Regions from separate parts of the Micromonospora craniellae genome, predicted to be linked through region 1. Evidence: riboswitches for the same ligand, from Rfam matches in the RefSeq annotation. Region 1 holds a riboswitch; the other holds the start of a gene.
The links. A riboswitch is a leader RNA that binds a small molecule or an ion and turns the genes downstream of it on or off. The one in region 1 is predicted to bind cobalamin.

Region 1 (4,413 bases):
GGCCGACCGGGTCAGCAAACAGGCGACCGAGTTGCTCGCGGCATTTCCGCTCTATCCGGGCGTCAACCTCGCCTGAGCGGAAACGGTCCGGGTGGCACCACCTCGCGTGCGTGCCACCCGAACGTCGACTCCTCCCGAGATCCGGCCCGCGCCGTCTCAAATCAGACCTGCGACGGCTGTCACCGTGTCGGCGAGGTCGCGGCACGGACCCACCATCCCCACGGCCGGTGTGCCCTGGGGCGCCCACCCCTTGCCGGCGATCACGACCGTGGGCCGCCAGCCCGACACGTCAGCGAGCGTCCGGAGAATCTCCGGCCCGCGGCAATGCCGCCCGTGACTCCACACCACGACGACGGTGGGTCGGCTACGGCCGACCGCGTCGGCGAGCGCGGCGGGTCGCAGCCCGGCACCCAGGTGTACCGAGGCGATCCTGTCCTCGGCGAGCGCGGCGGCCACGGCGTCCAGTGCCACGCAGTCGCGGTGCTCGTCGATGGCGATCAGCAGGACCTGCACGGACGATCCGGAGCATGGCCGCGGCACGGTGGCGAACACCTCGCTCAGACATCGGGCCAGCACCCGGCGGGTGGACGCGCGACGTGCCTCGCTGTATCGGGCTCGGCTGATCAGGATGAACGCGGGGCCGGCCAGGGTGTGCCAGGTGTGCACCACACCCTGTGCGGCGACTGCAGCGGTCAGCGTTTCCCGTAGGGTCAGCACGTCCATGCGGCGAGCGGCGCGGGCGATGCCACGGGCGGCGGACTGGGTGTGGTGGCTGACGGCAGGGTGGTCGACGGGCTGCAGGGTCGCCTGTCGGCGGGCTTGTAGGGCGGCTTCTGCCGCGGACAGGCCACGCGCGGTCAGCTGGGCCATCACCGTGAGCACGGCCACGTCCTGCGGCGTGTAACGGCGATGTCGGCCGGCTTGGTGACCGCTGGGGCCCAGCCCGTACCGTTGGTGCCAGGACCGCAGCGTCGTGGGGGCCACACCGAGCCGGCGGGCGAGTGCGCCGGCGGGCAGCGACGATTCGGTCGAAGTTCGACAGTCGTCAGGCACCGGGTGGTGGCGGTCGATGGATGGCATGAGGCGATGTGGCTGGTCGTCGCTCATCGGCGTCCCTGCGGCGTGCACACCGACCACACCCCCGCAGAGGACGGTGCCGTGATCGTTGCGGTAGCGGAGGTCTCCCGGAGGTGGCGGTGACTCATGGTCTCGTCTCGGGTGCGGACGCTGGTCGCGGGAGTCGGCGGGCGCACATCAGGTCGTTGATGTGGCTGTCGACATCGCGTCGTGTGTCGCAGCAGGCCGGTGCTTCGGCGAGGACCTGCTGGATCGCGGCGAGCAGTTCGGTCAGGGCTCGCACCTGGTCGGTCAGGCCACGGAGCCGGGCCTCGCGTGCCCCGAGTTGCCGGCGCGCGGTGGCGAGACGTTCGTAGTCGGCGACCGGTAGGACGACGAGGTCTTCGCCGTTGATGGTCGTGCGTCGGGGCCGCAGCGGCTTGCTCATGGGGTGCTCCGCTCGTGGTGCGGGACAGGGGTGGTCGGCCGGCACGTGTTCCGGGTCTCCGCAGGGAAGGCTCGCAGTGCCCCCTCGCATGATGGGGCCGCCGGGCCGGGTGTGTGTTTCCACCAGAACGGGGGAGCACACAGGTTGACGTCGAGGCGATCCGTGCAGCGTGCTCGGGTGCGGCCCTTACGAGGCTTGCTCCTGAGTGTGATCCGCAGATGGTGAGGCTGGCCGATGCCGGTCGGCATGGGGTGCTCTCTAATCGATGACGCGCGCACCTCTGTCTCCTTCCGGCCGTGAAGACTCGGCCACGGAGAGGGTGCGATCGAGCGCAGCACAGGGTGACGTGCTGTCGCTGATGGTCGACCCGCCCTCGAAGGTCACCGAGCTCGCCACATGCCTCGTGCAGGTGGACAGCGGGCAGGTCTTCGGACTCGTGGTCGTGGCCGGATATTCCGGGCTTCCTAGTGACCGTCACTTCCCAGACCCGGATGGGTCCAGTGTCTTCGACGGCGGTCGTTCCCACTCACCGCTGCGGGGCAGTCCCGGACTCACACCGGGTTCCCTCTTGCGCCACTACGACTGGATGCCGCAGCGGACCGGCTGCGAAGCAAGGATATCGCGTCAGAGCCCTCGGTCCGGCGGGCACGGGCAAGCCGTTGCTGTCGTGGACGGTGCGCCCGGCTGTGGCGTGCTAGACCTGCGGACGTTCAGGGTCGAGCAGACCGCTGGAGCGCAACGTGCGATGCACCGCCGGGTGGTCGGCCGGCAGACCGTACCGGTGTCGGTACACGGCCAGAACGATGTCCTGAAGGTGCGCTGCGGGCAGGGGCGCCGTCGATGCCGCGTGGGTGCCGGCGGCAAGCAGCCGCAGCCGGTGTGTTGCCGCCTGGTGTGGTGGCGCGTAGTCCCGAATCGGCAGCACCTGGACCCCCAGCCGTTCGTAGAAGCTGATGCGCCGCCGACGCAGTGTCTGCTCGTCACGGTCGATATCCGCCTCGTCGGGATCTTCGACGTCCAGCAGGACTCGGCTGCGGTGCTGTGCCGCCCAACGGTGGCACAGCTGCCGCCATAGCACCGTGCCGAGTCCACGACCGCGCGTCGCGACGGCGAAGTAGCGCAGGAACACCCACGGCGTGTCGGCGAGGTCGCGGGAGACGGCGAGCCCGGCCACGGCACCGTCGATGACCGCCACGGTCACGTCATCCTGGAAAAGGTCGCTGAACGGTGCCCGCAGCCCGTCCGGGAAGCTGCTGACGTACAGGGCTTCGACGTCGCCGAGCATGGCGCTGTCGCGGGTGTCGGCCGGTATCAGGTCCATCGGAACGTGCCACCGATCATCGTGCGGAGGACCGGGATGTCCGCGATCCGGTCTGGCGCGACGGCCGTGAGGTCGTCGCCGAGGACGGTCAAGTCGGCGAGTTTGCCGACGGTCAGCGATCCGGTGCGGTGCTCCTGGCGGGACGCGTACGCGGAGCCGAGGGTGTAGGCGCGCAGCGCCTGCCGGACCGTGATCTCCTCCTCGGGTGTGAACGGTGCTCCCGATGCGGTACGGCGGGTGACCATCGACTGGATGCCGAGCAGCGGTGCGCCGGTGACCACTGGACGGTCGGAACTGCCGGGCAGGATCATGCCCGCGTCGAGTAGGGACCGCAGCCGGTAGGCCCAGGGCACCCGGTCGGCGCCGAGCGCGGTGCGCATCCCGTCGCCGATCTCGGTCACGAACCGTGCCTGCGGTACCGGCAGTACCCCGAGCGCGGCAGCGCGGTGGACCTGGTCTGGTCGGGCCACTCCGAAGTGTTCGATCCGGTGGCGTGTGTCCGGGCGGGGATGCCGGCGTCGCGCCTCGCTGTAGATGTCCAGGGCAAGGTCGATGGCCGCGTCGCCGATGGCGTGGGCGGCGACCTGCCAACCGCTGGCGTGTGCGGCCAGGATCGTCGCGCGCAGTCGAGCCGGGTCCTGCTGCAGGTATCCGGTCTGGCCGGGTCGGTCGGCGTAGGGTCGGGTCAGGGCTGCGGTGCGCCCGATCAGGGAGCCGTCGAGGAAGATCTTCATCGGGCCCAGGCGGAGGAAGTCGTCGCCGAAGCCGGTGCGGATGCCGAGGTCCAGGCCGAAACTGATGTCGTCCTGCGGGTGGCCGCTGAGCGGGTGAAGCGCGTCGGCGGTGACCATGAGTTCGGTCCGTACGTGTAGCCGGTCCTGCTCGCGGGCGTTCTGGTAGGCGGCCAACTCGATGGGGCTCTTGCCGATCCAGCCGCCGCCGATGCCGGCCTCGACCACGCTGGTGATGCCCTCGCGCAGGTACTGCCGGCCGGCCCGGTCGATGGCGGCGGTCAACGCCTCGACGGGGTAGGGCAGGACCAGTTCGTGGGCCAAGTTCTGCGCCTGTTCCTGAAGCAGGCCGGTGGGGCGGCCGGCACGGTCGGTGACCACGCTTCCGCCGGGGACATCTCGTGGTCGTTCGTGCAGGTCGAGGTGGTGCAGTACCCGGGAGTTGACCACGCACATGTGTCCGGACACGTGCTTGAGGAGCACGTGATGGTCGGCGGTGACGGCGTCCAGGTCGTCGCGGTGTGGATGCCGGCCGAGGATGTTCTCGTCGTAGCCGCTGCCGATCAGCCAGCTGCCGAGGGGTGCCTGAGCGGCTCGTTCGGCGATGGTGGCGAGCAGCGCCGGCAGGCTGGATACGCGCAGGTCGATCTCGTCGAGGGCGAGTCCGTACCAGGCCATGTGGTTGTGCGCGTCGTGAAAGCCGGGCACGACGGTGGCCCCGTCGAGGTCGATCACCTGCCGGGCGGGAATCACATCGAGGGCGACGATCCGGTCGCCACTGATCGCCACCGCGCGGGCGTCGACGCCGTCGACGGTGATGACGCGGGCGTTCGTCAGCAGGAGATCCGCGGTGCTCA
Region 2 (4,413 bases), 390 kb from region 1:
GCCAGCGCCTCGTCGTCGCTCACCGCGACCACCGGCTTCACACCAGGGGTGACGGCGACGGTGGCCTGCTGGATGCGGGTCGCGGGACGCGACCGCAGGTAGTAGGTGGTCTTCAGCCCGGACTTCCAGGCATAGAGGTACATCGAGGAGAGCTTGCCGATGGTCGGCGCGCTCAGGAACAGGTTCAGCGACTGCGACTGGTCGATGAAGGGGGCACGGGCGGCCGCCAGGTCGATCAGCGCCCGCTGCGGCAGCTCCCACGCGGTACGGAACAGCTCGCGGACGTCCGCAGGAATCTCCGCGACGCCCTGCACGGAACCCTCGGCGCGCTTGATCTGCTCCCGGACCGGGGCCGTCCACAGCCCGCGCGCCTTCAGCTCGCGTACCAGATAGGTGTTGATCTGGAGGAACTCACCGGACATCGTCTCGCGCTTGAACAGGTTGGACACCTGCGGCTCGATGCACTCGTAGCAGCCGGCGATCGAGGCGATGGTGGCGGTCGGTGCGATCGCGACCAGCAGCGAGTTCCGCAGGCCGTGCCGGCCGATCGTCTCGCGCAGCGCGGCCCACCGCCCGGCCTGACCGACCTCGGCACCCCACAGGTCCGGGTGCAGCTCGCCCCGGGCGGCCCGGGTCTCGGCGTACGCGGGATGCGGGCCGAACCGCTCGGCGAGCCCGGCCGACGTCTCCAACGCGGTCAGGAAGATCTCCTCCTGCACCCGGGTCGACAACTCCCGGGCGGCCGGGGAGTCGAACGGCAGGCGCAGCGTGAAGAACGCGTCCTGCAGACCCATCAGCCCGAGCCCGACCGGACGCCAGCGCGGGTTCGACGCCGCCGCCTGCTCGGCCGGGTAGTAGTTGATGTCGATCACCCGGTCGAGGAACACCACGGCGGTACGCACCGTCGCCCGCAGCCGTTCCCAGTCGACGCCGTCCGCGGTGACGTGCGCGCCCAGGTTGACCGACCCGAGGTTGCACACCGCGGTCTCGGCATCGTCGTTGACCTCCAGGATCTCGGTGCACAGGTTCGACAGATGGATCGTGTTGCCCGGTGCGCCGGTCTGGTTGGACAGCCGGTTCGAGGCGTCCTTGAACGTCATCCACCCGTTGCCGGTCTGCGCGAGCGTCCGCATCATCCGCCCGTACAGGTCGCGGGCCTTGACGGTCTTGACCGCCTTCTTCTCCGCCGCGCGGTACGCCTCGTTGAACGCCTCGCCGAACAGGTCGGGCAGTTCGGGCGCGTCCGACGGGTCGACGAGCGACCAGTCGCCGTCCGCCTCGACCCGCCGCATGAACTCGTCCGGGATCCAGTTGGCGAGGTTCAGGTTGTGCGTCCGCCGGGACTCCTCGCCGGTGTTGTCCCGCAGTTCGAGGAACTCCTCGATGTCCGGGTGCCACGGTTCGAGATAGACGCAGGCCGCGCCCTTGCGGCGGCCGCCCTGGTTGACCGCGGCCACCCCGGCGTCCAGCGTCTTGAGGAACGGCACGATGCCGTTCGACCTGCCGTTGGTGCCCCGGATCAACGCTCCCCGACCGCGTACCCGGGACCAGGAGATCCCGATGCCACCGGAGAACTTGGACAGCTTCGCGACCTGGTGGTAGCGCTCGTAGATGGAATCGAGTTCGTCGCGGGGCGAGTCGACCAGGAAGCACGAGGACATCTGGGTGTGCCGGGTGCCGGAGTTGAACAGCGTCGGCGAACTCGGCAGGTAGGCCAGGCTGGACATCAGCCGGTAGAAGCCGATCGCCTCGCCGGGCGTCTGGGACAGGCCGCAGGCGACCCGCAACAGCCAGTACTGCGGCGTCTCCACCACGAGCCGGGTCTGCGGGTGCCGCAGCAGGTACCGGTCGGCGACCGTCCGCAGACCGAAGTACTCGAAGCGCAGGTCCCCCGCCGGGTCGATCGCGTCGTCCAGCTTGCGCGCGTTGCGGGCCACGAACGCGGCGGTATCGTCGCCGATCAGGCCCAGTCCGTGCGCGTACCGGATGGACTGACTGAAGCTGGCAACCTGCTGCCCACGGACCTCCTTGTCGACGTACGCGGCCAGCAGCCGGGCCGCCAGCTTCGAGTACTGCGGCTCCTCACCGATCAGTTCGGCCGCGGTCTGGATCGACAGCTTGTCCATCTCGGCGGTGGTCGCGCCGTCGTACAACCCGCTGATGGTCTTGGTGGCCACCCTCAGCGGGTCGATCTCGTCCAGGTCGGCGACCCACCGCTCCACCGCCTTGACGATCTTGTTGACGTCCACCGGCTCGGTGTCGCCGTTCCGCTTGCGGACCTGCATGACGTGCCGGCGCTGCTCCGGCCCCGCCTGCTCCTGGGTCACCGTCATGTTCCCCCTCCTCACGCCTGTCCCCGAGATCGTCGGGTCCGCGCGGGAGGACGCCGCCGGTCACCCGACGGCACTCCTGCCGTGACTGACCAGCCCATGGCGTCGGCTGTCCCGCGCGGCCTTCGACCGCCGCACACGTCGCGTGCGGCACGCTGGCAGGTCTTCGGACTCGTGGGCCTGGTGCTCGCGCCTACTGGCCGTCGCTTCCCAGACCTGGCGGGTCCAGTGCGTATGACGGCGGTCGTTCCCACTCACCGCTGCGGGGCAGTCCCGGATTCCCACCGAGTTCCCTCTTGCCTCGACCGTCGTGGAGCGGCGGCCGAACCAGCTACAGGGCACACCATATATGGGTGCGGTGCGGAGATGGCAACACCAGATGCTGTGCCGGGCGTGTCGTGTGCCGGATGTAGTTCACCCCGCCGACCGCCCGGCCGGGTACTCGATCATGCCCACTAGCATCGTCGCGTGCAGACTGCGGCCGGACCCGGCGACCGACGGGCACTGCTCGACATCCTCGTCCACGCCGCGAACCGGACACCCGACCAGGTCGTGGTGCACGTCCGCGACGACGGCGCCGAACGGACGGTCACCTTCCGGCAACTGCGGGACGATTCGCTGCGAATCGCGGGCGGCTACCGGGCAGCGGGGGTGGTCCCAGGCACCCCGGTGCTCCTGCTCGCCGACGCCGGGGACGACTTCCAGCCGCTGTTCTGGGGGGCGCTCGCCGCCGGGTTGGTCCCGGTGCCGCTGCCGCCCGAGCCGGCCCGGGTACGGGCGGTCCGCGCGCTGCTCACCGACGCGGTGACCGTGGTGGACGACACCACCGAAGCTGTGGCCGACGGGCTGGCGGGCCCGGTGCTGCGGCTGGCGGACCTGCGTACCGGCACCCCGCCGGAGGAGTTGTTCGCCGCCGCACCGACCGACGTGGCGTTCCTGCAGTTCTCCTCCGGCAGCACGGGCGCGCCGCGCGGGGTGGAGTTGACCCACGCCAACGTCCTGGCCAATGTGGAGCAGGCCCGGCTGGCCAGCGGCGCCGGGCCGGACGACGTGCTGGTCACCTGGATGCCGTTCTTCCACGACATGGGGTTGATCGGCACCCACCTGACCCCGCTCGCCATCGGGTGCAAGCAGGTCCGCGTCCCCCCGCTGGCGTTCGCCAAGCGCCCGGCGCTGTGGTTCACCACCGCTCACCGGCACCGCGCGACCCTGCTGTCGGCGGCGAACTTCGCGCTTGCGCTGGCCGTCCGCCGGGTGCCGGCGGACCTCCTCGCCACGCTGGACCTGAGCCGGGTCCGGTGCGTGGTGGTGGGCGCGGAGCCGATCTCCCCGACCGTATGGCGGGCGTTCCTGGCGCACGTCCGCCCGGCCGCGCTCGCCCCGTCCGCCCTGCGACCGGTGTACGGGCTGGCGGAGGCGACCCTCGCGGTGACCTTCCCGCCGCCGGGGGAGGTCGCCGCGCCGCTGGTGCTGGACCGGGCCGCGCTGAGCCAGGGCCGCGCGGTGCCCACCGGGCCGGGTACCCACGCCGTGGAGCTGATGGACCTGGGGTACCCGGTGCCCGGCTGCGAGGTCCGCATCGTCGACGAACGGCACCGGCCACTGCCCGAGGACCGGGTGGGCCTGATCGAGGTACGCGGCCCGAACGTGGCGCGCGGCTACCACCGGGATTCGCAGGCCAGCCGGGAGACCTTCGTGGACGGCTGGCTGCGCACCGGTGACCTGGGTTTCCGGCACGCCGGCCGGCTCTGCGTCACCGGCCGCGCGAAAGACGTGATCTTCGTCAACGGCCGGACGTTCCACGCCCCCGACCTGGAGGCGGTGGCCGCCGCGACCGTCGGGCTGCCGGCCACGGTGACCGCGGTGGTCGGCTGCACCGACCCGGACACCGGCGGCGAGCGGATCGTGGTGTTCGTGGCGTGGGCCCGTCCGCCGGTCGGGGCGGCCGTGGTGCTCGACGCGACGCGGGCCCGGGTCGCCGAGGCGGCCGGGCACGACGACGTGCGGGTGCTGCCGCTGCCGCCGGGCACGTTCGCCCGGACCACCAGCGGCAAGCTGCGGCGGCGACGGATGCGCGAACGCT

Region 2: it holds a riboswitch for cobalamin, as region 1 does, so the genes downstream of both, ID554_RS30040 (ribonucleoside-diphosphate reductase subunit alpha) here and ID554_RS00650 (hypothetical protein) in region 1, are expected to answer to the same signal.

The regions. Positions count from the first base shown of each region.
Region 1 covers NZ_CP061725.1:143,778-148,190, reverse strand. The annotation lists gene ID554_RS00660 (glycine hydroxymethyltransferase) at 1-76, shown strand, start outside; gene ID554_RS00655 (MerR family transcriptional regulator) at 157-1,080, opposite strand; gene ID554_RS00650 (hypothetical protein) at 1,202-1,504, opposite strand; cobalamin riboswitch at 1,907-2,123, opposite strand; gene ID554_RS00645 (GNAT family N-acetyltransferase) at 2,199-2,825, opposite strand; gene ID554_RS00640 (amidohydrolase) at 2,816-4,413, opposite strand, start outside.
Region 2 covers NZ_CP061725.1:6,590,960-6,595,372, forward strand. The annotation lists gene ID554_RS30040 (ribonucleoside-diphosphate reductase subunit alpha) at 1-2,333, opposite strand, end outside; cobalamin riboswitch at 2,471-2,677, opposite strand; gene ID554_RS30045 (non-ribosomal peptide synthetase/type I polyketide synthase) at 2,799-4,413, shown strand, end outside.